DNA from 2 places in the Mesorhizobium sp. M7A.F.Ca.US.010.02.1.1 genome. Region 2 is predicted to be linked to the other one. Evidence: predicted binding sites of a transcription regulator. Region 2 holds the regulator's gene; the other holds the start of a gene.
What was found. Region 2 encodes LexA, which represses DNA repair genes until DNA is damaged. Its sites were predicted from a motif close to TGTTCNNNNTGTGTTCNG; they were not measured.
Positions count from the first base shown of each region.

Region 1: a site for LexA is predicted at 6,734-6,751, ahead of EOA19_RS17360 (metallopeptidase family protein). Genes of this name have one in related genera too.

Region 1 covers NZ_RZRV01000014.1:110,266-122,577, reverse strand. Annotated here, with positions in the region: gene EOA19_RS17385 (LON peptidase substrate-binding domain-containing protein) at 1-225, shown strand, start outside; gene EOA19_RS17380 (Trm112 family protein) at 423-665, shown strand; gene EOA19_RS17375 (error-prone DNA polymerase) at 895-4,245, opposite strand; gene EOA19_RS17370 (DUF6504 family protein) at 4,242-5,717, opposite strand; gene EOA19_RS17365 (hypothetical protein) at 5,659-6,711, opposite strand; gene EOA19_RS17360 (metallopeptidase family protein) at 6,895-7,317, shown strand; gene EOA19_RS17355 (TetR/AcrR family transcriptional regulator) at 7,349-8,035, opposite strand; gene EOA19_RS17350 (hypothetical protein) at 8,205-8,891, shown strand; gene EOA19_RS17345 (DUF1737 domain-containing protein) at 8,878-9,084, opposite strand; gene EOA19_RS17340 (CoA ester lyase) at 9,136-10,026, opposite strand; gene EOA19_RS17335 (DUF4173 domain-containing protein) at 10,548-12,086, shown strand; gene EOA19_RS17330 (response regulator transcription factor) at 12,090-12,312, shown strand, end outside.
Region 2 covers NZ_RZRV01000008.1:168,707-181,018, forward strand. Annotated here, with positions in the region: gene lpxA (acyl-ACP--UDP-N-acetylglucosamine O-acyltransferase) at 1-663, shown strand, start outside; gene EOA19_RS11355 (LpxI family protein) at 635-1,552, shown strand; gene lpxB (lipid-A-disaccharide synthase) at 1,545-2,723, shown strand; gene gltA (citrate synthase) at 2,792-4,120, opposite strand; gene gltX (glutamate--tRNA ligase) at 4,306-5,739, opposite strand; gene EOA19_RS11375 (ComEC/Rec2 family competence protein) at 5,841-8,291, shown strand; gene lexA (transcriptional repressor LexA) at 8,285-9,025, opposite strand; gene kynU (kynureninase) at 9,437-10,684, opposite strand; gene kynA (tryptophan 2,3-dioxygenase) at 10,764-11,600, opposite strand; gene EOA19_RS11395 (AMP-binding protein) at 11,597-12,312, opposite strand, start outside.

The DNA.
Region 1 (12,312 bases), on a different contig from region 2:
GCCTATCTGCAGGCCAACGATTTGGAGGCCGACTGGGAAAGCGTCAGTCGCGCCGAAAATGCCATGCTGGTCAATGCGCTGTCGATGATGGCGCCCTACGGGCCGGCCGAGAAACAGGCGCTGCTCGAAGCAGCCGACCTGAAGACCCGGGCGGAGACGCTGATCGCCATCACCGAAATGGCGCTGGCGCGCGAGAATGAGGACTTTGGCTCGAGTTTGCAGTAAGATGTGTCGATATTCAGGTGAGACCGGCCTGCAAGTGGCGGCTTCCTGCGCTTCCCCGTTCTACCGCGTTGCGGTAGAACTGAGCTCACGTACGAAAAGTACGCTCCGCTCCGGTTCTCAGTATCAGCCATTTTCGACTCGGCCTGACCTGAATCTCGGCACATCTTAGGCCCGCAACTGGCTGGGAAGAGAATCTTATGGCGGCGGACGGACGTGACGAGAGGAAGGTCGACCCCAAGCTGCTGGAGCTGCTGGCCTGCCCGCTGACCAAGGGGCCGCTGGCCTGGGATCCAGAGCGCGGCGAACTGATTTCCAGGGTCGCCAAGATTGCCTATCCGGTGCGTGACGGCATCCCGATCATGCTGCCCTCCGAGGCGCGGACGCTTTCGGTGGAGGACGTGCTCGCCCCGCCGCCGCCACGCTTGGGTGGGCCGGGCTGAGTTCTTGTACCACAGGCTGGTGAGGTGGGCGGGACAGCACCCCCCTCTGGCCTACCGGCCATCTCCCCCTCAAGCAAGGGGGGAGATTGGATGTAGTCTCGGCTTTCGCTAATCTCCACGGTTGCTGGAATGTGCGAAAGCGCCAAAGCTGCCAATCTCCCTCCTTGCGGGGGAGATGTCCGGCAGGACAGAGGGGGGTGCTGTCCCGCTGCCATCGAAGTTTTTGACACTACTGAAAATTCCGTCCCTTGGGCATGACCCTTTCCGCTTCTTCCGACAGCATTGCGAGATCCTGCCGGATCGGTGCGCTTTGTTTGGCGGGGCTGGAGCGATCCGAACGCTCCTTGGCGAGGTCTCCCGGAGGAACCGCCGGGATGGCCCCGCTGACCTTCTCCAGAAGCACGGTCAGCCAGGGCGTCAGATCCTCGATCCTCTCGGCGACGATGTGGACCACGCCCGATTCCGACTGCAATTTTCCGGTGACCTTGACGAAACGGGCACCCATGACGATGGGTCGGTAACGGTCGAAGGTTCTTTGCCAGAAGATGACGTTGGCCACCGCCTTGTCGTCTTCCAGCGTCAGGAAGATCGCGTTGCCCTTGCCGGGACGCTGCCGCACCAGCACGAGGCCGGCGACGGAGACGCGCCTGCCATCGCGCACGGAAGGCAGGTTCGCATTGGGGATGACGCCGGCGCGGTCGAGCCGCTCGCGCAGGAAGGCGACCGGATGCGCCTTCAGCGACAGGCCGAGCGCGCGGTAATCATGGATGACATGCTCGCCGAGCGGCATTTTCGGCAGCTTCGTCTCGGGCTCCAGCTCGCGCAGGCGAAGCGCCGGCTGGTCGAACAGCGGCAGCCTTTCGGCGGCGCTCTTGCCGTCGAGCGCGCGCACCGCCCACAAGGCTTCGCGACGATCAAAGCCGAGCGAGCGGAAGGCATCGGCTTGCGCCAGCCGCTCGATCTCGCCGACATCGAGGCCGGAGCGCAGCCAGACATCCCGGACGGATCCGTAGCCTGAGCCGCGCCGTTCGACGAAGGCCGCCATGCGCTCCTTCGACAGGCCCTTGATCTGGCGGAAGCCGAGCCGGACGGCATGCTTCGTCTCGATGACGCCGCGCATCTCGGCATGGCGCGGGAGGATACGGGTCGGATCGAAAGGCGCTTTCTCCAGCGTGCAGTCCCAGACCGAGAAATTGACGTCGATGTCGCGGATGTCGACGCCATGGTCGCTTGCGTCGCGCACGAGCTGGGCCGGCTGGTAAAACCCCATCGGCTGTGAATTCAGGATCGCGGCGCAGAACACGTCGGGATAGAAGGTCTTGAACCAGCAGGAGGCGTAGACGAGCAGGGCGAAGGAAGCGGCATGGCTTTCGGGAAAGCCATATTCGCCAAAGCCCTCGATCTGCTTGAAACAGCGCTCGGCGAAGTCTCGTTGATAGCCTTTCTTGACCATCCCTTCGACCATCAGCGTTTCATAGTTTTTGATCATGCCACTGCGCTTAAAGGTGGCCATAGCGCGTCTTAGCTTATCCGCCTCACCAGGCGAGAAGCCCCCGGCATCGATCGCGATCTTCATTGCCTGCTCTTGAAACAACGGCACACCGAGAGTTCGCTCCAGAATGGCTTGAAGTTCCTTGCTCGGATACTCGACCTTCTCCTTTCCCTGCCGTCGACGAAGGTAGGGGTGCACCATATCGCCCTGGATAGGACCGGGTCGCACGATCGCCACTTCGATGACCAGATCATAGAATGTGCGGGGCCTGAGACGCGGCAGCATCGACATCTGGGCACGCGATTCAATCTGAAAGACGCCCAATGTGTCGGCACGGCAGATCATGTCGTAAACGCGGCTATCCTTTTGCGGAATTGTCGCAAGGGTCAGCCGCCGGTCATACTTGTCCCTTACTCCGTAGTGGGTTTCCAGCAGATCGAAAGCACGCCTCAGGCAAGACAGCATGCCAAGCGCCAGCACATCGACTTTGAGGATGCCGACATTATCCAGGTCATCCTTATCCCATTCGACCATCTTGCGTTCGTCCATCGCCGTCTTGACGATGGGCACGATCTCATCGAGCCGGTCTTTGGTGATGACGAAGCCGCCGACATGTTGCGACAGATGACGGGGAAAGCCCATGATATCGTTGGAGCGTTCGATCACCAGTTTTGCCAGCGGGTCGGTGCGGTTGATGCCGCCAGCGTGAGCCTCCTTCTCGCCAAGTTCGGAGGTCGACCAACCCCAGATCGTGCTCGCCAAAGCGCTTCTGACATCTTCCGACAGGCCCATTGCCTTAGCCACTTCGCGTAGCGCCGAACGGCCGCGATAGCTGATGACGGCTGCGGCCAAGGCTGTGCGTTTGGCGCTGTATTTATTGTAGATATAGGCGATGACCTCATCACGCCTCTCATGTTCGAAGTCGACATCGATGTCTGGAGGTTCGTCGCGCTCCGTCGAAACAAAGCGCTCGAAAAGAACGTCCAGAAGGCCAGGATCTACCTCCGTAATCTCCAGACAATAGCAGATGACGGAGTTTGCGGCGGAGCCGCGACCCTGACACAGAATGCCGACCTCTTCCGAACGCGCGAACCGAACGATGTCGCGAACGGTGAGAAAATAACGGGCGTATTTCTTCTGACCGACAATTTCGAGTTCGTGCCGGATGAGTCCTTCCACTTTGTCAGGGATGCCCTCGGGGTAACGTTTCCTGGCGCCCTCCCAAGTCAATCTCTCCAGTTCCGTCTGAGGGTCGACGCCTGCCTCAGTCGTCTCCTCTGGATAGTTGTGCTTCAGCTCCTCAAGGGAAAAACCCAGGCTTTCCGCAAACCGCAAGGTCTCGGCCAATGCTTGCGGATGCCTGCGGAACAGGCGCGCCATCTCCATTGGCGGCTTCAGATGGCGCTCGGCATTGGCGGTGAGTTGCAGCCCGACCTCGGCGACGGGCGTGTTGAGGCGGATCGCGGTCAGCACGTCCTGCAGCGGGCGCCGTTCGGCCGTGTGGTAGAGAACGTCGTTGGTCGCCATCAGCGGAATACCGACGCTCTCGGCAAGAGCCGCGGCCTGCTCGATGCGGAAACGGTCATTGCCGGCGTAGTCGGGCGAAACGCCAAGCCGCAGGTTCCTGCCGAAGCGGCCTTTGAGGCCTCGAAGCAGGGGAAGACTATCTTCCGCGCCCGCCGACAGACCGGGCAGGACTGCCAGTGACATCAGGTCACCCCATTCGAGGAGGTCGCCGCGCTGGAGAAGGGTGGCGCCTTTTTCGTTCTCGTCGCGCAGATTGGCTTGGGTGAGCATGCGGCACAGATGCCCCCAGCCCTTGCGGTCCTGGGGATAGGCGAGGATGTCCGGCGTGCCGTCGCCAAAAACCAGCCGGCAGCCGGGATGATAGGAGAGTGTCTCGACCTTGGCCTGCTGCCAGGCGCGCACCACGCCGGCCACCGTGTTGCGGTCGGCAAGCCCGATCGCCGAGAAGCCCAGGAGCTTGGCCGCGACCACCAGCTCCTCCGGCTTGGAGGCGCCGCGCAGGAAGGAGAAATTCGACTGGATGCCGAACTCGGCAAAGGGAATGACGGTCAGCGCGTTCATGCGAAGACACCATGCATGAACCAGCGCGGCGGCACCTGCGTGTTGCCGTAAAGACCTTGCCGGTAAAGCCAATAGCGGCGACCATCGGCGTCCTCGATACGGAAATAGTCGCGGGTTGACGTGATCGGATCGCTCGCTGCCTCGCGCCACCATTCGGCGGCGATGCGTTCCGGCCCTTCGGCGCGCGTGACCCGGTAGAGCGCGCGCCGCCAGCGGAAGTTCAGCGGTGGTCCTTCCGGCATTTCAGTGGCCGGCACATCGATGGGTTCGGGCGAGCGGAACAGCCGGATCGGCCGTTCCGGCGGAAAAATGGTTTTTGGTGCCTGCAGCCTGTCCGGCTTCTTCGGCGGCGTGGTCCGGCGCGGCGCTTCGGTGAAGGGGATCGTGGCGACGGCACGCTCCGGCAGATGGCTTTCGACCGCGACCGGCCGGAGAACCGCCCCCTCGCCGAGCCGGGCGCGGATGCGGTCGGCGAACAGCGCGATATCGGCACCGTCGTCGGTCGTTTCGCCAGTCAGATCGGCCTGCTGCATGCCGAAGGTGGCTGCCGCCAACACCGAGAGCCGCACCAGATCGAAACCATAGCCGGCATCGATATCCTGTTCGAGCGCGGCCAACCTTTCATGGAACAGTTTCTGGATCAGCATGGGTTCGCGCATCGGCCGCGAGGTGCCGAGGGCGATGCGGCTGACGGCGCCGTCGACGCGAAAGAGCAGCAGCGCCAGTGTCCTGGCACCCTCGCCGCGGCGCTCGAGATCGGTTTTCAAGGTCGCCGCCAGCATGCCCACCAGCCGTTCGATGTCCTCGGTCAGGGTGATGGGTTCGGCGAGGTGGCGTTCGACCGAAAGCGGCGCGACGGGAAGGCGCGGCGAGACTGCCTCGTCGAGGCGGCCAAGCGCCTGATCGAGGCGCAGGAGCAGCAAGGTGCCAAAGCGGCGGGCGAGCGGCGCGCGCGGTGCCGCCATGACGGCGCCCGCCGTGCGCAGGCCGACGCTTTCCAGGCTGGTGCGGGTCGCCGGTTCGATGCGCAGCGCGGCCAGCGGCAGGGGTGCCAGCAGCGCCTCCTCCTCGCCTGACACAACGATGCGGTCGCCGCAAAACCGTGCCGCCGCCCAGGCCGCGCCCGGCGTCGCGGCAAGCCCGGCACGGACATCGAAACCCTGATGGAAGAAGCGCGACAGGATGTCGTCCAGCATGGCACGTTCGCCGCCGAACAGATGGGTGCAGCCGGTGACGTCGAGAAACAGGCCGTCCGCGCCATCCAGCGCCACCAGCGGGGTGTAGCGGTCGCACCAGTCGGCAAGGCCTTCGAGCAGGCGGCGGTCGGCTTCCGGATCGGCCTCGACGATGTCGATCGACGGATGCATGGCGCGCGCATCGGCGATGCCCATGTCGCGCTTCAGGTGCAGCGCCTCAGCCCGCTCGTCGAGGGCCGAGATGCGCTGTGCGTTGCGGTCGCGATGGCTGATCACGAGCGGCGGGTGAGATGGGTGATCCGACGGCCGGGAACGCCAGGACCGCCCCAGACGCTGGCGCAGGACCCTTTCCGCCGCCAGATAGGGAAACCACAGGGACAGGATTCTTTGGCCGGTTTCTTTCCCCACCTGCTCCTTCGTCGCCCGCTCTTTCGTCGCCCGCTCTTTCGTCGAATGCGCATTCATCGGGATTCCACTCCAGTGTGAATTGTCCAGGCAGGGCCGTGCGGCTCTTGCCGATGGTGAGGGTGAAGGCCGGGCGGCCGATCGAGCCGGCCAGCGGCCCGGCGATGGTGTCGCGCGGCACCGCCGGTGCCGACGTGACGATGAGGCGGACGGGTGCCGCCGTCGGTTCGGGCTCGGCCGCCTGCCGCAGCAGGAACACCGGGCGGCCGGCCGCTTGCGCCCTTGCATGCAGCCGGCGTGTCGCGGTCAGGTCAAGCCGCTGCGGATTGCCGCGAATTTCGAGGATGACCGCGGCGAGCGCCGTCATCCGGGCCGCCTCCTCGGCGACCCACAGCGCCTCGACAAGTCTCGGTGCCTCGGAAAACAGCAATTGCTCCGGCTCGATGCCGAACGAGGCGTGAAGCCCCCTGGCATAGGGAAAGCCGGCCTCGCGAAAGATCTCCGATGTGCCAATCCACAGCACCGGCAGCCCCGGCGTTTGCTTGAGGATCAGGCTTGTGAGCGACAAAGCGAAGCCGGCGACGGCCCCGGCATCGCGGGTTTGCGTGCCATGGATTTCGCTCAGGGCGGCCTTCGGCAGGCCGCCGCTCAGGGCGGCGTCGAGGCGCTCGACGCCAACAGGCAGGAACGCATCCGGCAACGCCGCGGCAATGCCACGCCGGACGATTGTGAGATCGGTGTTGACGTCGGCATCAAAGGGCGCGGCGGCCGGCGCGGCCAAGCGCTCGGGCAGCGTTCCCTCGATTTTCGCGATCTGGCGGCGCAGGGCAAAAACAGTCTCCCGCGCCACAGCGGTCATCGCCATGACGGTCAGCTTCCACTCACATTGTTCCTGTTATGTTCTCTATAGATTCCAGAGCGCATCCCAAGAGTCAAGCAGACACATAGGGAATTTATTCCTCTCGGCATGGATGGCGCAGGCGCATCGGCCCGTGTCATTTGCCGATTACGGTGCGAAAGCCTATATGCCGGGATCAAAGGACAAAGCATGGCCCGCATCTACAAGACCCGCACCTGGCACGACGAACTCTCGCCCTCGATGGACGAAATGGAGTTCCTGGCGCTGGAGGCGTACGCCCATCTGCCAGAGGATTTTCGCAAGCTGACCGGCGAGATCGTCATCCAGATCGCCGAATTCCCGACCGACGAGATCATGGACGATCTGTCGCTGGAAACGCCGTTCGACCTGCTCGGTCTGTTCGAGGGACGCGGCATCGCCGAGCGCTGGAACCCGCAGACAGGCGAAGGCCCAAACCGGATCACGCTCTACCGCCGCGCCATCCTCGACTACTGGTCCGAGAACGAAGAGACGCTGGGCGACATCGTCACCCACGTGCTGATCCACGAGATCGGTCACCATTTCGGCCTGTCGGACGATGATATGGAGAAGATCGAAGAGGCGGCGGAATAGCTGGTTCCTGCGTCGCGTGAAATGTCCATTCCTATCCAGTCGGTCCAGAACCCAGCGGCGGCAAGGGTTTCTGGGATCCCGCTTCAGATAGGTTGGTCATTCGGCTGATGAAAAGATGCAGCGCCTTGCGCACGGCGAGCGATGGCGGCTCGGACGGATGCCACTCCGGAAAATGACCATCAACCACCATTCGTGCCAACCCATAGACAAAGGCACGAGCGGCAAGAACCAGATGATCGAAATCCGCGTTCGCAGCCAGTTGACCCTGGTGTTGCGCTTGGGTCAGCAGGTCGATCATCTTCCGGCGAATGGCCTCATTCTGACCGCGAAGACTGTCCGACGCGTCGAAATCAATCAGGGTTCGGGAACTGATGATCTGGAAATGCGTGGGATTGGCGATCGCCCATTCCAGATAGCCTTGTCCGATTGCTTCGAAGGCCACGATGGGATCCGCGCTGTCGACTGCTGAAAGTGCATTGGCAACGGCCTCTGTCAGCCGGTTCATGGCCTGTTCGGCGACCGCGGTCAGCAGCGCTGTTTTCGACTGAAAATGCCGGAAGGGGGCGCCGGGGGAAACGCCGGCCCGCTTTGCGGCTTCGCGCACGCTTACATTGTCGGGGCCGCCTTCCTCGACAAGTTGAATTGCAGCATCGATCAACGTGTCGCGCAAATTGCCATGGTGGTAGCCGGTGCGGCGAGGCGTCTTGGCGTTTGCCATCTCTTTTCCTTCGTTCCGTAGAGCTGCTTCACGCGTTTGTAGCACGATCCGCGATTTATGTAATCACTGTTTACAATGCAGACAAGAGCATGTAAGCAGTGATTACAGATGGGATCGGAACAGGCCTGCGGTCTTCGCGGCTCCCGTTTTCCCAGTTGAGGAGACGACCATGCTCGCCACAACCGCCGAACCCCGCCGTCCGCAATCGACTATTTCGCTTCGGAGTCCAGCCGAAGAAGCTCAACACAAGGAGAATTCCACGACCATCCAGTCGAGCGCGGCTGTGCCCAGCGCTACGCTTTATCGGCTTGCCTCCGCGGCCGGCGTCGGAAGCGCGCTTATTCTCCTGGTCAACGCGGCCAAACGCAGCTCGCTCATCGCGACCACCGATCTGACGCAACTTCTCGCACCGGTCGCCGAGATATTGGCGCTTGGTCTTGTCGTCGGCCTGTTTCTTGCGTTTGGCCGGCGCGCGGGCCTGTTCGGCACCATCGCGTTTGTCATCAACTTCGTTGCACTGGCAAGTTTGGTCGGTGTGGAAGTGGTGATCAATCTGGTATTTTCGAAACTTCCGCTGACAACCATCATCGAGCTGCGCGCCGGCCCTCTCGGACTGGCTTTGGTCGTCAGTTCGTTCCTTTTTCTGCTTGGGACACTTGCGTTTGTAATCTCTCTTGTCGTTGCAAGAGGCGTTCCGCGCATTCCACTCGCCCTCTATTTCATTGGCGCGGTGCCTATCGCGCTCCGTGCGTTCGTGCCGGAGTGGGCTCTTGACCTGGGCCTGGTGACGCTTGCGGCAGCCATCGCCTGGCTGGCCGGCTGGCTGTGGATGCGAGCGGAGCCTACCAGTCGCTGAGCTTCGTATCGGGTCCGTATTCCTGGCCGTCTATATCCTTGACCACGGCCTGGCCGCAACGCATCGCTTTGGCCTTCTTGTCGTAGGCATAGGTCGGCGAGCCGAACAGGTGCCAGCCCTTGTTCAGCGCCGCCGTCACCTTGTGGCAGAAGCTGGCATCGTCCGGAGCGGACAGAAAGCGGTAGAGTTTCATTGTTCAATTCCTGTCGTGAGTAGCTATAGCTCGCCCGCATCCATCGAGCATTTATGACCCGATGGCGGCTGCCTTCGCCAGCAGTTTTTCGGCCTGCGCCAAGTGCAGCCGCTCGACCATCCTGCCGTTCAGCGCGATCACGCCCTTGCCGGCATTTTCCGGCAGCGCGAAGGCTTCCTTCACCGAGCGCGCCTCGGCCACCGCTTCCATGGACGGCGCAAAGGCTCGGTTCGCGGCTTCGATCTGGGCCGGGTGGATAAGGCTCTTGCCGTCGAACCCCATGGCTGTGGCTTCCGCGCATTCATGTGTGAAAGCGTCGAGGTCACGAAAATCGTTGGAGACGCCGTCGAGCATGTCGATGCCGCCGGCGCGCGCGGCCAGCACCATCTGCATCAGCCATGGCACGAGGTAGCGTCGATCAGGCGTTGCCAGAATGCCGGTCTCCTTGAGCAGATCATTCGTTCCGGCAACGAAACAATTTAGCCGCGAGGCCGGATCACGGCCAAGCTCGGCGATGGCGCCGATGTTGAGCAGCGCCTTGGGCGTCTCGATCATCGCCCATAGTTTCACGCTATCGGGGACAAAATTGTCGTCAAGCACATCGCCGGCCTCGAGCAGGTCGCGCGGCGTGTCGACCTTGGGCAGAAGGATGCCGTCGGGCTCACAGCTTGCGGCAGCCAGCAGGTCGTCGGCGCCCCATTCGCTTGATATCGCATTGATGCGCACGATCACCTCGCAGCGTCTGCCAATATGGCTGGCAACGGGATGGCCGGCGAAAATGCTGGCCAGTTTTTCGCGGGCAGTGATCTTGTCGGCCGGAGCGACGGCGTCTTCCAGATCGATGATGATTGCGTCGCAGGCAAGCTGCGCGATCTTGGCCAACGCCTTGTCGTTGGAGGCCGGGATGTAGAGCACGGAGCGGCGCGGGCGGTAGGTTTCCATGGGTGATCTATGCCGCCTGCGGGCGGTCGAGGCAAGCGCCCGACTTGTACCTGAGGCGAGCCAATCGCGAAAGCTGGTGCTGCCCCTCACCGTCCTGCCGGACATCCCCGTAAACGGGGCGAGAGTAGCTGGCCGCAACGCCGGCGCCTTTCTTGCGACGCTGGAGATTGGCGAAACCGGAGATAAGAGCATCCCTCGCCCCGTTTACGGGGAGAGGATGCCGGCAGGCAGGCGAGGGGCAGCGCCCACGTTAGAAAGATGGCGAATTCAACCTCAATTGCCTGCACGAAAACTGCACAGGCTTGCGGAAAACCTCCTCGGATCCGCCCTGCCGTCTCCCCGCCGCCCTGCGAGACAGGCACCATGCAAAAGAGAGCAAAACCCCGTCTGCCTCACCGGCTGCGCAGCGAAGGCTGGTGGCTAGCCGATCCGCTGCGAGCGTGTCCTGTCGCAACCCTCATTCCCTTTGTCCGCAGAACCCCGCCGGCAATCCGGCCGGACGCCATCAGGAAGGCCAGGTCATGATATCCTTCTTCACCGCCGCGCCAGGCTATTGCACCCGCTTCGGTGTCGCCATCCTGCTGGCAGCACTTGCGGATTCTCTCTTTTATGGCCAACCCGCCGGCATCACGGTTTTCCTGTTTGCCACCCTGATTGCCGCCGCGGTGGTCGCCGTGCATCCCGCAGCCTTCAGCGACGGCAGGGTCTGGCTCAAGCCCGCCGCCCTGCTTGTCGCGCTGCTGCCGCTCGCCGAGAACATCAGTGCCTTGTCGGTCTCGATCGCGCTGGCGGCGCTGACCGTCTTTGCGCTTTCGCTGAGCGGGCGGCTGCGGCACAGCATCGCGCGTACTGCCGGCCAGATCGCGCTGTTCGGGCTGGCGGCGCCGTTCCGCTTCGCCAACGATTTCATCCGCTGGCGCAAGACGGCGCGCCGGTTCGGCCGACGGCGCATCCGGCTGGCGGCGATCGCCGTCTGGGTGATGCCGCTGACGCTGGGTGCGGTCTTCCTGGCGCTGTTCGGCGCCGCCAATCCGGTGATCGACTACTGGCTGTCGCTGATCGACCTCGTGAGGCTGCTCGATCTTATCCAACTGGCGCGGATTGCCTTCTGGCTGTTCGTGCTAGCTGCTGTCTGGGCTTTTCTGCGGCCGCGCCTGCCGCGCCTGGTTCGTCGCATCCCGCACGCGGCGCCGGCCGTCAGCGCTCAAGCCGACAAAACCGTCACCACCATCGAAGACATCCTGTTCGGCAAGGCCGCCATCCTGCGCGCCCTGATCGTCTTCAACGTCCTGTTTGCGCTGCAGACGGCGCTCGACGCCACCTATCTGTGGGGCGGGGCGGCCCTTCCGGACGGGCTGAGCTACGCGGCCTACGCGCATCGTGGCGCCTATCCCTTGATCGTCACCGCGCTGCTTGCCGCCGGCTTCGTGCTGGCGGCGCTGCGGCCAGGCAGCGAGACATCGGCCGATCCGCTCATCCGCCGCCTGGTCTATGCCTGGGTGGCGCAGAACATCATGCTGGTCATTTCGTCGATCCTGCGGCTCGACCTCTATGTCGGCATCTATGCATTGACCTACTGGCGCGTCGCCGCCTTCGTCTGGATGGGGCTGGTCGCATCGGGGCTTGCCCTGATCATCGCCCGCATCGCACTGGGAAAATCCAACGAATGGCTGCTGTCCGCCAATCTTCTGACGTTATCTCTGGCGCTTTATGCCGGCTGTTTCATCAATTTTGCAGCGACGATCGCCAACTACAATGTCGACCATTCCCTCGAAATGACCGGCCAGGGCATTCCCCTAGACGCCTGGTATCTTCACTCGCTCGGTCCGGGCGCGCTTCCCGCACTCGATCGGTTCCTCGAGCAGCAGGGCAAGACGGCGGCCGCCGGCACTGTCCGCGAACTGGCTGGCGTGCGCGGCAGCGATGAAATCTGGTATCGAACTATCCAGCAGAACTGGCGGGCCTGGAGCTTTCGCGACTGGCGGCTGCTTCGATATCTCGACACCAAGGGGCCGTTCGTGATTCCCTCCGCAATCGAACTTTCCATGCCGGGCCGCTGATCCATGCCGCATCACATCCTCGTCGCCGACGATGACCCGCACATCCGCGAGGTGATCTGCTTTGCGCTGGAAAAGGCCGGCATGAAAACGACAGGGGTGGCCGACGGTGCCGCCGCCCTGCAAGCGATCGGCCGCCGGGCGCCGGATCTTGTCGTGCTCGACATCGGCATGCCGGAGATGGACGGGCTGGAGGTCTGCCGGCGACTGCGGCACACATCCGATGTGC
Region 2 (12,312 bases):
TCGACCAAGGTCTACCCGATGGCGACATTGGGCGCGCCGCCGCAGAACACCAAGCACAAGGGCGGCCGAACCACCCTGGTCATCGGCAGGGACTGCACGATCCGCGAAGGCGTGACCATGCATCTCGGTACCGATTCCAGCCGCGGCGAGACGACGGTCGGCGACAATGGCAATTTCCTTGCCTACGCCCATATCGCCCATGATTGCGTCGTCGGCAACAATGCGACGTTCGCCAATGGTGCAACGCTGGGCGGCCACTGCGAGGTCGGCAACAATGTTTATATCGGCGGCCTGACCGCTGTGCATCAGTTTGTTCGCATCGGCGACAACGCCTTTCTGGGCGGCTGCTCGGCGATCGTCGGCGATGTCATTCCCTTTGCCATCGCGGTCGGCAACCGCGCCAGCCTGCGCGGTCTCAACATCATCGGCCTCAAGCGCTCCGGCCTGCCGAGGTCCGAAATCCTTGTGCTGCGCAAGGCTTACAGGATGATCTTCGATCGTTCCCGCACCGTTGGCGAGAACATCGAATTCGCCAAGGCGGAGTTCGCGTCGTCGCCGACCGCCATGAAGATCATCGATTTCATCACCAGTCGCGGCAAGCGGCACTATGCTGTGCCGTCGCTCAAGGGCGGCGATGGCGACGATGTCGATGACGAAGACTGAGACAGCGGCAGCGCGTCTTGATCTTCCGCCGGGCTCCAGGGTCGGCATCATTGCCGGCGGCGGCAGTCTGCCGGTCGAAGTCGCGGCCGGTTCGGCTGAACAAGGTTATCCGCCCTTCGTCATCCTGATGGAAGGCGAAGTCGACCGCATCGCGGAACTCTCCCGATACGATCACGAAAACCTCGCTCTGGAAGGTATAGGCTCGCTCGTCCCATTGCTGCGGCGGCACCGGATCACCCATCTGGTGCTTGCAGGCGAGATCAAGCGCCGGCCGCGAGTGCTTGCGCTGCGCCCCAGTCTCAGCCTGCTCGCGGTGATTCCTTTGGTCGTCATGGCGCTCGCGCGTGGCGATGATGGTCTTCTAAAGATCTTGGCACGGGGCCTCGAAGCGCGTGGAATAAAGGTCGTTGGCGCCCACGAAGTAGTGCCGAATCTTGTCGCCGCCGAAGGCGTGCTGACCAAGGCCGAACCGCGAAAATTGGACTGGCGCGATATTGAGGCGGGCCTTGCGGCAGCAAAGGCCATCGGGGCGCTGGATGTCGGCCAGGCGGCGATCGCGGTTGGCGGCCGGGCAATCGCGCTGGAAGGCATCGAAGGAACAGCCGGCCTGCTTGATCGTGCGAAGCTGCTGCGTGGCCACGGCCGTATTGCGGGCAAGACCCGCGGCGTCCTCGTCAAGTGCGCCAAGCCTGGTCAGGAACTGCGCGCCGATCTTCCATCCATCGGTCCGCAGACGGTCGAGGCAGCGCACGCGGCCGGGCTCGCCGGCATTGCCGTCGAGGCGGGACGCTCGCTGATCCTCGAAGGTCCTGGAACCATCGCACGCGCCAATGCACTCGGCCTGTTCGTCCTTGGCCTGCCTGTCACCACGGAGCCGCGCAATGGCTGACAGGGCATTGAAGATCGCGATCGTTGCCGGAGAGGAGTCCGGCGACCTGCTCGGCGCCGACATAGTACGCTCGCTCAGGCAGGCGGCCGGGCGCGAGGTGCAACTCGTCGGCCTCGGCGGCCGTCATTTGCAGGCGCTGGGACTGGTCTCGCCATTCGATGCCGGTGAGATCGCCCTCATGGGGTTCAGTGCCGTCCTGCGCGACCTGCCGCGCCTGATACGGCGGATCAGCCAACTGGCCAAGACCGTTGCCGACGAAAAGCCGGACTGCCTTGTCACCATCGACAGTCCGGACTTTTCGTTGCGCGTCGCCAAAAAGGTGCGTGCGGCCAACCCGTCGATTCCAATCATCCACTATGTCTGCCCGAGCGTGTGGGCGTGGCGGCCGGGCAGGGCGGTGGCGATGAAGCCCTATGTCGACCACATCCTCTGCATCCTGCCTTTCGAGGTCAAGGAGCTCGATCGGCTCGGCGGGCCACCGGGCACTTATGTCGGGCATCGCCTGACCCACGATGCGGGCTTGCTGGCCGCAGCCAAGGCGCAGGAGCTGCCGCGCGACCTTTCTCCTGATCGCGTCAAGACCCTGCTCGTCCTGCCCGGTTCGCGGCGTGGCGAGGTACGGCGGCTGCTCGACCCGTTCGGCGAGACGGTGTCGATTCTGCGTGCGCGTGGCCACCGCCTACGGCTGCTGCTGCCGACCGTTCCGCATGTCGCCGACCTCGTCAAATCCTCCGTCAACCGCTGGGATGAAAAGCCTGAGATCATCGTCGATCCCCAACGCAAATGGCAGGCTTTCGGCAAAGCCGATGCGGCGCTGATCGCGTCCGGGACGGTATCGCTGGAACTGGCGCTGGCCGGCGTGCCGATGATTTCCTGCTACAGGCTCGACCCGGTCGCGCGCGTCTTGGCGCCGTACCTCGTTTCCGTCTGGTCGGCGCTGCTGCCCAATCTGATATCGGATCGAGCGCTTATTCCGGAATTCTACGACGGCTACATCAAGCCGAACAATCTGGCCCGGCAATTGGAAGCCCTGTTCGCCGACAGCGGCATGCGCGCCTGGCAGAAGAATGGATTTGCAGAGATCACGCGGCGCATGGCGACGGATAGACCGTCCGGCGAGATCGCCGCGCAGGTGGTGATGCGGTATATCAAGAGAGGGAATAGTCAGTAGGGAGTAGGGAAGTTGACCGTGCCTACTGCCTACTGCCTACTGCCCAATCCCCAATCCCTACTCCCAATTCACCGCTTGGCGATCGGCACGTAGTCACGCTCGGGTGCGCCGGTATAGAGCTGACGCGGGCGGCCGATCTTCTGGCGCGGATCCTCGATCATCTCTTTCCACTGGGCGATCCAGCCGACGGTGCGGGCGACCGCGAACAGCACGGTGAACATGGTGGTGGGAAAGCCCAGCGCCTTCAGCGTGATGCCGGAATAGAAGTCGACATTCGGGTAGAGCTTCTTCTCGATGAAATAGGAATCGGTCAGCGCGATCTTTTCCAGCTCCATGGCGATGTCGAGCAGCGGATCGTCCTTGATGCCGAGCTCGCCCAGAACCTCATGTGCCGTCTTCTGCATGATCTTGGCGCGCGGATCGTAGTTCTTGTAGACGCGGTGGCCAAAGCCCATCAAGCGGAAGGGGTCGTCCTTGTCCTTGGCGCGGGCGATGAATTCGGGGATATGATCGACATGGCCGATCTCGCCAAGCATGTTGAGCGCCGCTTCATTGGCGCCGCCATGCGCCGGTCCCCACAGGCAGGCTATACCGGCGGCGATGCACGCAAACGGGTTGGCGCCCGACGAGCCGGCGAGACGAACGGTCGAGGTCGAGGCGTTCTGCTCGTGGTCGGCGTGCAAAATGAAGATGCGCTCCATGGCGCGCGCCAGCACCGGGTTGATCTTGTATTCCTCGCACGGCACGGCAAAGCACATGTGCAGGAAGTTGGCGGCGAAGTTGAGCTCGTTCTTCGGGTAAATGAACGGCTGGCCGATGTGGTATTTGTAGGCCATCGCCGCGATCGTCGGCATCTTGGCGATCAGCCGCATGGAGGCAACCATGCGCTGGTAGGGGTCGGAGATGTCGGTGGAGTCGTGGTAGAAGGCCGACAGCGCGCCGACCACGCCGCACATCACCGCCATCGGATGCGCGTCGCGGCGGAAGCCGGTGAAAAAGCGCGACATCTGCTCATGCACCATGGTGTGGCGCGTCACGCGATAGTCGAAGTCGTCCTTCTGCGCCTTGGTCGGCAATTCACCGTAGAGCAGGAGATAGCAGACCTCGAGGAAATCGCCATGTTCGGCCAACTGGTCGATCGGATAGCCGCGGTGCAGGAGGATGCCGGCGTCGCCGTCGATGAAGGTGATTTCGGACTCGCAGCTTGCCGTCGAGGTGAAGCCGGGATCGTAAGTGAAGGCGCCGGTGGTTGAGTAGAGCGAGGCGATATCGATGACATCAGGCCCGACCGAACCACTTCGCACCTTGAATTCATGGGTCTTGCCGGCGAATGCAAGCGTTGCCGTGGCCTCCTGGGTCTTGCCGCCCAAATCCATTTTTTTCGCAGCTTCGGTCATTGCAAACTCCTTCTTGTTTCCTCATGCCGGCAAAGGCAAAATTCTGCAGAGCGACACGTCGAAAATCACCGCAATGCGCGTATTCGCCACCGCATTTCAGGAGGTGCGTGCCAGATTGGGCCAAGGCCTAATGTTGCACTGCGAAACCCGCCTTTCAATGCCAATCTTCTTGGGCCAGTTTGCTCCTAATCGATTTGATCTGAGATGCGCGCCAGGCTTTCCTCGCGGCCGAGCACGGCGAGCACATCGAACACGCCCGGCGAGGTGCTTTTGCCGGTCAACGCAGCGCGCAAAGGCTGGGCCACCGCGCCGAGCTTGTGACTGCCGGCCGCTGCCACCTCGCGGATCGCCGCCTCCGCCGAGGCGGCTGTCCAGTCACCCGCATCACCCGCAAGCCCGTTCAAAGCTTCGTGAGCACTGCGCAGGATCTTGCGGGCATCGTCGGTAAGCAGAAGGGCCGCCTTGTCGTCGATCGGCAGGGGGCGCGTGGCGAACAGGAAGGCCGCGCCATCGACGAGCTCGACCAGTGTCTTGGCGCGCTCCTTCAGGCCCGGAAGCGCTGCCAGCAACTGCGCCTTGGTGCTGTCGTTCAGGCGCGCGGCGATCGCCGGGCCACCTTCGAGATAGGGCAGGGTGGCGATGAAGATGTCGAACAGTTCGGCATCGCTCATGCGGCGCATATGCGCGCCGTTGATCGCCTCCAGCTTGGCGAAGTCGAAGCGCGCCGCGCCCTTGTTGACATCGCCGATGTCGAACCACGAGATCATATCCTTGATCGACATGATCTCGTCGTCGCCATGGCTCCAGCCAAGGCGCGCCAGGTAGTTGAGCAGCGCCTCCGGCAGGTAACCCATGGCGCGATAGGCCTCGACGCCAAGCGCGCCGTGCCGCTTCGACAGCTTGGCGCCATCGGCGCCGTGGATCAGGGGGATATGCGACATGGACGGCACGTCCCAGCCCATGGCGTTGTAGATCACGGTCTGGCGAGCGGCATTGGTCAGATGATCGTCGCCGCGAATGATATGGGTGACGCCCATATCATGATCATCGACGACGACGGCATGCATGTAAGTGGGATTGCCGTCAGAACGCAGGATGATGAAGTCATCGAGATCTTTGTTGGGAAAGCGCACCTCGCCCTGGACACGGTCATGGACGATGGTCTCGCCTTCGGTCGGCGCCTTGATGCGGATGGCGCCCTTGACGCCTGCGGGCGCCTCAGAGGGGTCGCGGTCGCGCCAGCGGCCGTCATAGCGGGGCGGCAGCCCCTTGGCTCTGGCAGCCTCGCGCATGGCCTCCAGTTCGGCTGGCGTGGCATAGCAATAATAGGCCATGCCCATGCGCACGAGCTCCTCGGCCACCTCGCGGTGGCGCGGCGCACGCTCGAACTGTGACACCGGCTCGCCGTCCCAGCTCAGGCCAAGCCAGGAAAGCCCGTCGAGGATGGCAGCCGTCGCGGCTTCATTGGAGCGTTCACGGTCGGTGTCTTCGATGCGCAGCAGCATCGTGCCGCCAGTGTGCTTTGCATACAGCCAGTTGAACAGCGCCGTGCGCGCGCCGCCTATGTGCAGATAGCCGGTGGGCGAGGGGGCAAAACGGGTGACGACCTTGTCGGACATGGAACTCTCGGAAACCATCTGAAGCGGGTGCGGTTGCGCGGACTTTCGCGCGCCCGGCGTTCATGTAGCATAGGGTGTCGAGGGCGCAAGGGGCAGACCCGATGGCTGGACGAGGCTGGGGCTCGGATCAGGGCGAGGACGCTGCCATCGGCGTCAGCGAACGGTCCCTCTTTGCGCCTCTGCCATTGCCGTCGCCCCTCCTGCCGGATCCCGGCCAAGCGCCGTTACAAGCGCATGTCGCCGCCTCTGTTCCTGTTGCCGAAACCGGCAGGATCGTTCGCGTGCGCCGGCAAATCAGCCTGACATCACTGCCTCGCCTGCGCCACAGCGTGAACACGGCGGCGAGCCTGGAACTCGACCGGGGCGTGGCCTTCCTGCTGGTGCCGGTCTGCCTGGCGATCGGAGCGATCGGCTATTTTTCGCTGACGGCTGAACCCGACTTTGCGAGACCTGTCGCGGTTGTCATTCTGACGGGGATCTGTGCGCTGGTCTCGCGCTCATGGCCAAAGACCCATCTGTGTTTCATGGCGGCACTTTTGTGCGCCCTAGGACTGCTTGCTGCCAAGGTCGAGACGTGGCGTGCGGGCACACAAATGTTGGGCTCGGAAATTTCGACGCAAGTCACCGGCCGCGTCGTCTCGCTCGACCGGATGGAAACCGGCCGTATCCGGCTGACCATCGACGTGACATCGACCGCAAGACCGAAACTGCGCTATGCGCCGGAACGGGTGCGGCTTTCGGCACGCAAGATCCCGGCTGACGTGACCGCCGGCTCCCTCATCACCGGATATGCCAAGCTCTTGCCGCCGACCGGGCCGGTGCGGCCGGACAGCTATGACTTCTCCTTCGACAGCTATTTTGCCGGCATCGGCGGCAGCGGATTCTTTCTCGGCAATCCAAAGCTTGTCGTTAGCGACGATGGCGACATGCCGCTGTCGGCCCGAATTTCCTCTAGCGTGGAAAAAGCCCGTGAAGGCATCGCCGACCATATCAGGGCCAGCGTCGGCGGCGCCGAAGGCGAGATCGCCGCGGCGCTCATCGTCGGCGTGCGCGCCGGCATTCCCGATGAGATCAATGAGGCGATGCGACGTACCGGCATCTACCACATCATCTCCATTTCGGGACTGCATATGGCGCTGGTCGCGGGCACCATCATGGGATTGCTGCGCGGCGCCTTCGCCTTGTTTCCCGACTTTTCCGCGCGTCGCCCGGTCAAGAAGTATGCCGCTGCCGCCGCGCTGTTCTCGATCGCGGCCTATCTCATCATCTCTGGAGTCGTCGTTGCCGCCGAGCGCAGCTTCATCATGCTGGCGGTGATGCTGATTGCCGTGCTGTTCGATCGAGCAGCACTCACCATGCGCAATCTGGCGATCTCGGCGATCGCCGTCATCGTGGTGTCGCCGCATGAGGTGGTCGGCCCGAGTTTTCAGATGTCGTTCGCCGCGACCGCGGCTCTGGTCGGCGCCTATGCCGGCTGGGCGGATCACCGCGCGGGAAAAGCAAGACCGCCGCCGCCAAAGCGATCCGTGCCCGGTTTCCTGACGCGAAAATTCCTGCTGGCGGCAACCGGCCTTGCCATGACCTCGATCATCGCGGGAAGCGCGACGACGCTGTTTGCCATCTGGCATTTTCAGCGTGTCTCGCCGCTCAGCCTGTTTGCCAATCTCGCGGTAATGCCGATCGTCACCGTCGTCATGTTCCTGGCCGTCGCCAGCGCGCTGTTGATGCCTTTCGGATTGGATTGGCCGGCTCTCTACCTGATGGGTAAGGGCCTGACGATGATGATTGCCATATCAGGCTGGATCTCCGAGCGTTCGCCTGTCGATGGGGTCGGGCTGATTTCGCAGCAGTCGGTCCTGTTGGTGGCAATTGCCCTGGTCATCGCGACAATGGCGACAACTTGGCTGCGGCTCGCTGCTCTGCCATTCGCGCTGGCAGGCTTGCTGACCGTCTCGGATACGCGCACGCCGGATGTGCTAATCTCGGAAGACGCCCGGCTGGTGGCGTTGCCGATCGGTGGCGGCGAGCTTGCCGTCAGCCGGGAACGGCCGAACGAATTCACCGTCGACAACTGGAAACGCGCCCTGACATCAGAAACCATCGTCGTGCCAGAGGTGTTCGACAACAGCGATGGGCAATTCGATGTCGCGGATGCCGTTGATCTGCCGCTGGGATCGCCGTTCTATTGCTCCTCAGGCGTTTGCGTGGCCAGGCACATGTCCGGTGCGATCATTGCCTATGTCGAGGACCGCAAGGACGCCTGGAAAGCCTGCGGCTTCGCCGAGCTGATCGTCATCAATGACGCCACCGCGTATGACGCCTGTCACAATCCGCTGGTTCTCGTCATCACCAAGCGGCAACTGGCTCGCAAAGGCAGTGCCGCGGTCTTCTTCGATCGCCAATCGGCGACCACGCCGGCGACGATCAGCTTCGCGGTGGACAGCCCATATCGGCCCTGGCACACGCAACGCAAATACTCTCGTGAGGCAAGGGGGCTGGCACCCTTCAAGAAACCGGAGAAGCCAGCGGCCAACCCACAGCCGCCTCAGTAGCGGCGGATCAGGCCGACGAGCTTGCCTTGCACCTTGACCCTGTCCGGGCCGAAAATACGGGTTTCATAGGCCGGATTGGCGGCTTCGAGAGCAATCGAAGCGCCCTTGCGGCGGAACCGCTTCAGCGTCGCTTCCTCTTCATCGACCAGCGCCACGATGATCTCGCCTGGCTGGGCGGTGTCGGCGTTGCGGATTATGACGGTGTCGCCATCGAAGATGCCGGCCTCGATCATCGAGTCACCCTTGACCTCCAGCGCATAGTGGGCGCCGCCCATGATCATATCCGGCGGCACCGAGATCGAATGCGTCTGATGCTGGATGGCATCGATCGGCACACCGGCGGCGATACGGCCCATGACCGGGATCGACACGGCGGAGACCGCATCGTCATCATTGCCGGGCGAGGGCATCCGCGAAGGCGCCGGCTTGATCTGCCGGCCAAGGGCGCCACCCTGACCGAGACTGCCCTGGATGACGCTTGGCGAAAACTTCTTTGCCGCGTTGAGACCGGGCGCGATCGAGTCCGGCAATCGCAGCACTTCCAGCGCGCGTGCCCGGTTGGGCAACCGGCGAATAAAGCCGCGCTCCTCAAGTGCGGTGATCAGCCGATGAATCCCGGATTTGGAGGCAAGGTCAAGCGCCTCCTTCATCTCGTCGAAGGATGGCGGAATGCCGCTCTCCTTCAGGCGTTCATGGATGAACATCAGCAGTTCATGTTGCTTGCGCGTCAGCATGGCGGCCCCCAGGTTACCTGAAACCAGAATCGAAAAACAAACCCAGAACAAACCCTATCTGTTCCAGTTGTGTTCTGCAACCGTTTAAAGTTTAATGAATTTGTTAAGGCTGCTGAAATTATTTGGCGCTTGCCAGCGGGTCGCGATCAACAGGCGCTAGGCACGGCGATGCGCCTGCTCACATTGAAATTATTATGGTTAATGACCTGTGGCTCATCCTCGACCCAAGGCTTGGCATTATCAGTCTATCGACCTCCACAAAGGACGATATCAATCTTCGGGACGTTCGTTTGCCGTGAACGAAACGGAGCCAAAACGCCAACGTCTGTTGGCATTTGTGGCTGGAAATTCAGCCCTCCGTCATCTGCCAGGCAGTGAGGGCGGCGGCGGTGGATCGCGGGGATCGTTGCGTCAGGTAACGGCTTCCTTGACCGCGAAACGGCGGTCCTTCCATGCGCCCGTGCGCAGAATATCCTCCAGCACCTCAACCGCCAGCCACACATCCTTGTAGCCGACATAGAGCGGCGTGAAGCCGAAACGGATGGTCGATGGCGCACGAAAATCACCGATGACGCCGCGCTCGATCAGCGCCCGCATGATTTGATAGCCGTGATCGTGAAGGAACGACACCTGGCTGCCGCGCCTGGTCGCGTCGCGGGTGGTCTCCAGCGTGAGACCGTAGGCGCCGCACCTGGCTTCGACGAGCTGGATGAACAGTTCTGTCAACGCGACACTCTTCTTTCGCAATGCCGCCATGTCGACGTCATTCCAGATGGCAAGCGCGCCTTTGAGCGCCCGCATCGACAGGATCGGCTGAGTGCCGCACAAAAAGCGGCGGATGCCGGTGCCGGCAACATAACCCCGTTCGAAGGCAAAGGGCCGCGCATGGCCGCACCAGCCGCTGAGCGGCTGGCTGATATCGCCGTGGTGGCGCTGCGCGGCATAGATGAAGGCCGGTGCGCCCGGACCGCCGTTGAGGTACTTGTAGGTGCAGCCGATGGCGAAATCGGCATTTGCGTGATCGAGCTCGACGGGCAGGGCGCCGGCGGTGTGGCAAAGATCCCAGACGATCAGCGCTCCGGCCGCATGAGCTTTGCGCGTCAGCGCCGCCATGTCGCGCAGTTCACCCGATTTGTAATTGACGTGATTGACCAGCACCACCGCGACGTTTTCGTCGATCAGCTCTTCGATGGTCGGCGCGTCGACACCCGCGAGGCGCAGCAGGACGCCATCCCGGGTCGAGGCCACGCCTTCGGCGATGTACAGGTCGGTGGGAAAACTGTCACCTTCGGCGACGATGGCCGACCGGCCGGGCCGCATCTCCATCGCCGCGTGCAGCACCTTGTAGATGTTGGTCGATGTCGTGTCGCAGACAACGGTCTGGCCGGCCGCGGCTCCTATCAGGCGTCCGAGCTGGTCGCCGAGTTCGATTGGCATCTCGAACCATCCGGCCGTGTTCCAAGCTCGGATGAGATCCTGGGCCCATTCTTGGGTCGCCGCCTGCTGCAGCTCGCTGAAAACGGCATGAGACGCTGCCCCCAGTGAATTGCCGTCGAGATAGATCATCCCCTCCGGCAGAATGAAACGGTCGCGCATGGCCCGCAGCGGATCCGTGGCATCCATCGCTTCGACTGCGGCGAGATCAGGAATTCCACTCATGGTCGGTCAGTCCCCGGTTGTTCGCGAAGGGTTTTCCGCCACAGCGCGTCCCCTCGGTGTGCCTGTTTTCATTTCGACGTCAGAGCCGGGTGCGGACCGTCCACAGCTCCGGGAACAGCACGACCTCGAGCATTTTCTTCAGATACGAAGCACCCGACGTGCCGCCGGTGCCGCGTTTCAGGCCGATGATGCGCTCCACCGTGGTGACGTGGTTGAAGCGCCAGCGGCGGAAGTAGTCCTCGAAGTCGACCAGCTTCTCGGCCAGTTCGTAGAACATCCAGTAGCGCTGCGGATCGCGGTAGATGGTCTGCCAGGCGACCAGCACCTCTTCATTCTCGGTTCGCGTCTCACGCCAGTCCGTGCGCCTGGCATCGGCACCGATGTCGAATCCGTTGCGCGCCAAAAGCAGCAGAGCCTCGTCATAGAGCGACGGCTCGGCCAGGATCGCTTCCAGCTTCCCGCTCAGGTCGGGCCGATGCTTGTGCGGCCCGAGCATTGCCAGGTTTCGGTTGCCGGCCATGAACTCGATGGCGCGATACTGCCAGGACTGGAAACCCGAGGACTGGCCGAGCGCGTCGCGGAACTCGGTGTATTCGCTGGGCGTCATCGTCCGCAGCACGTCCCAGGCATTGTTCAGCTGCTCGAAGATGCGCGCAACGCGCGACAGCATCTTGAAGCTCGGCTCGAGCCGGTCGGCGCGGATGGAACGGATCGCGGCGCCAATCTCGTGCAGAGCAAGCTTCATCCAGAGCTCGGAGGTCTGATGCTGGATGATGAACAGCATCTCGTCATGCGCCGATGACAGCGGCGTCTGGGCCTCCAGCACTTTCTCCAGGTGCAGGTAGTCGCTGTAGGACATGCGCTCCTTGAACGACATCTGGGCGCCTTCGGACGCCGGATCGTACGGTTGGCTCAATTGATTTTCTCCGTGCGCAGCCGGAAGCGCTGGATCTTTCCGGTCTGGGTCTTGGGCAGAGCGGCGATGAATTTTACCGATCGCGGATATTTATAGGGCGCGATCGTTGCCTTGACATGGTCCTGCAGGCGCTTGGTGGTGAGGGCGTCGGGCGCGACGCCCTGCACCAGCACGACATGCGCCTCGACGATCTGGCCGCGTTCGGCGTCCTCTGCACCGATCACCGCGCATTCGGCGACGTCCGGATGCGCCAGCAGCGCCGCCTCGACCTCGGGACCGGCGATGTTGTAGCCGGCGCTGACGATCATGTCGTCGGAGCGTGCGGCGAAATGGAAGAAGCCGTCCTCGTCCTGCGTGAAGGTGTCGCCGGTGAGGTTCCAGCCGTCGCGCACATATTCCTTCTGCCTGTCATCGGCCATGTAGCGGCAGCCGGTCGGGCCGCGCACCGCCAGCCTGCCGGTCGTGCCGCGCGGCACCTCGCGCATCTCGTCATCGACGATGCGCGCCTCATAGCCGCCCACCGGCTTGCCGGTCGACGCAGGCCTCATGTCATCGAAGCGGTTGGAGATGAAGATGTGCAGCATTTCGGTGGCGCCGATGCCGTCGAGGATCGGCTTGCCGGTCTTTTTCGTCCACTCTTCGAAAACCGGGGCGGGCAAGGTTTCGCCGGCCGAAACGGCGACGCGCAGCGACGACAGGTCGGCACCTTCAT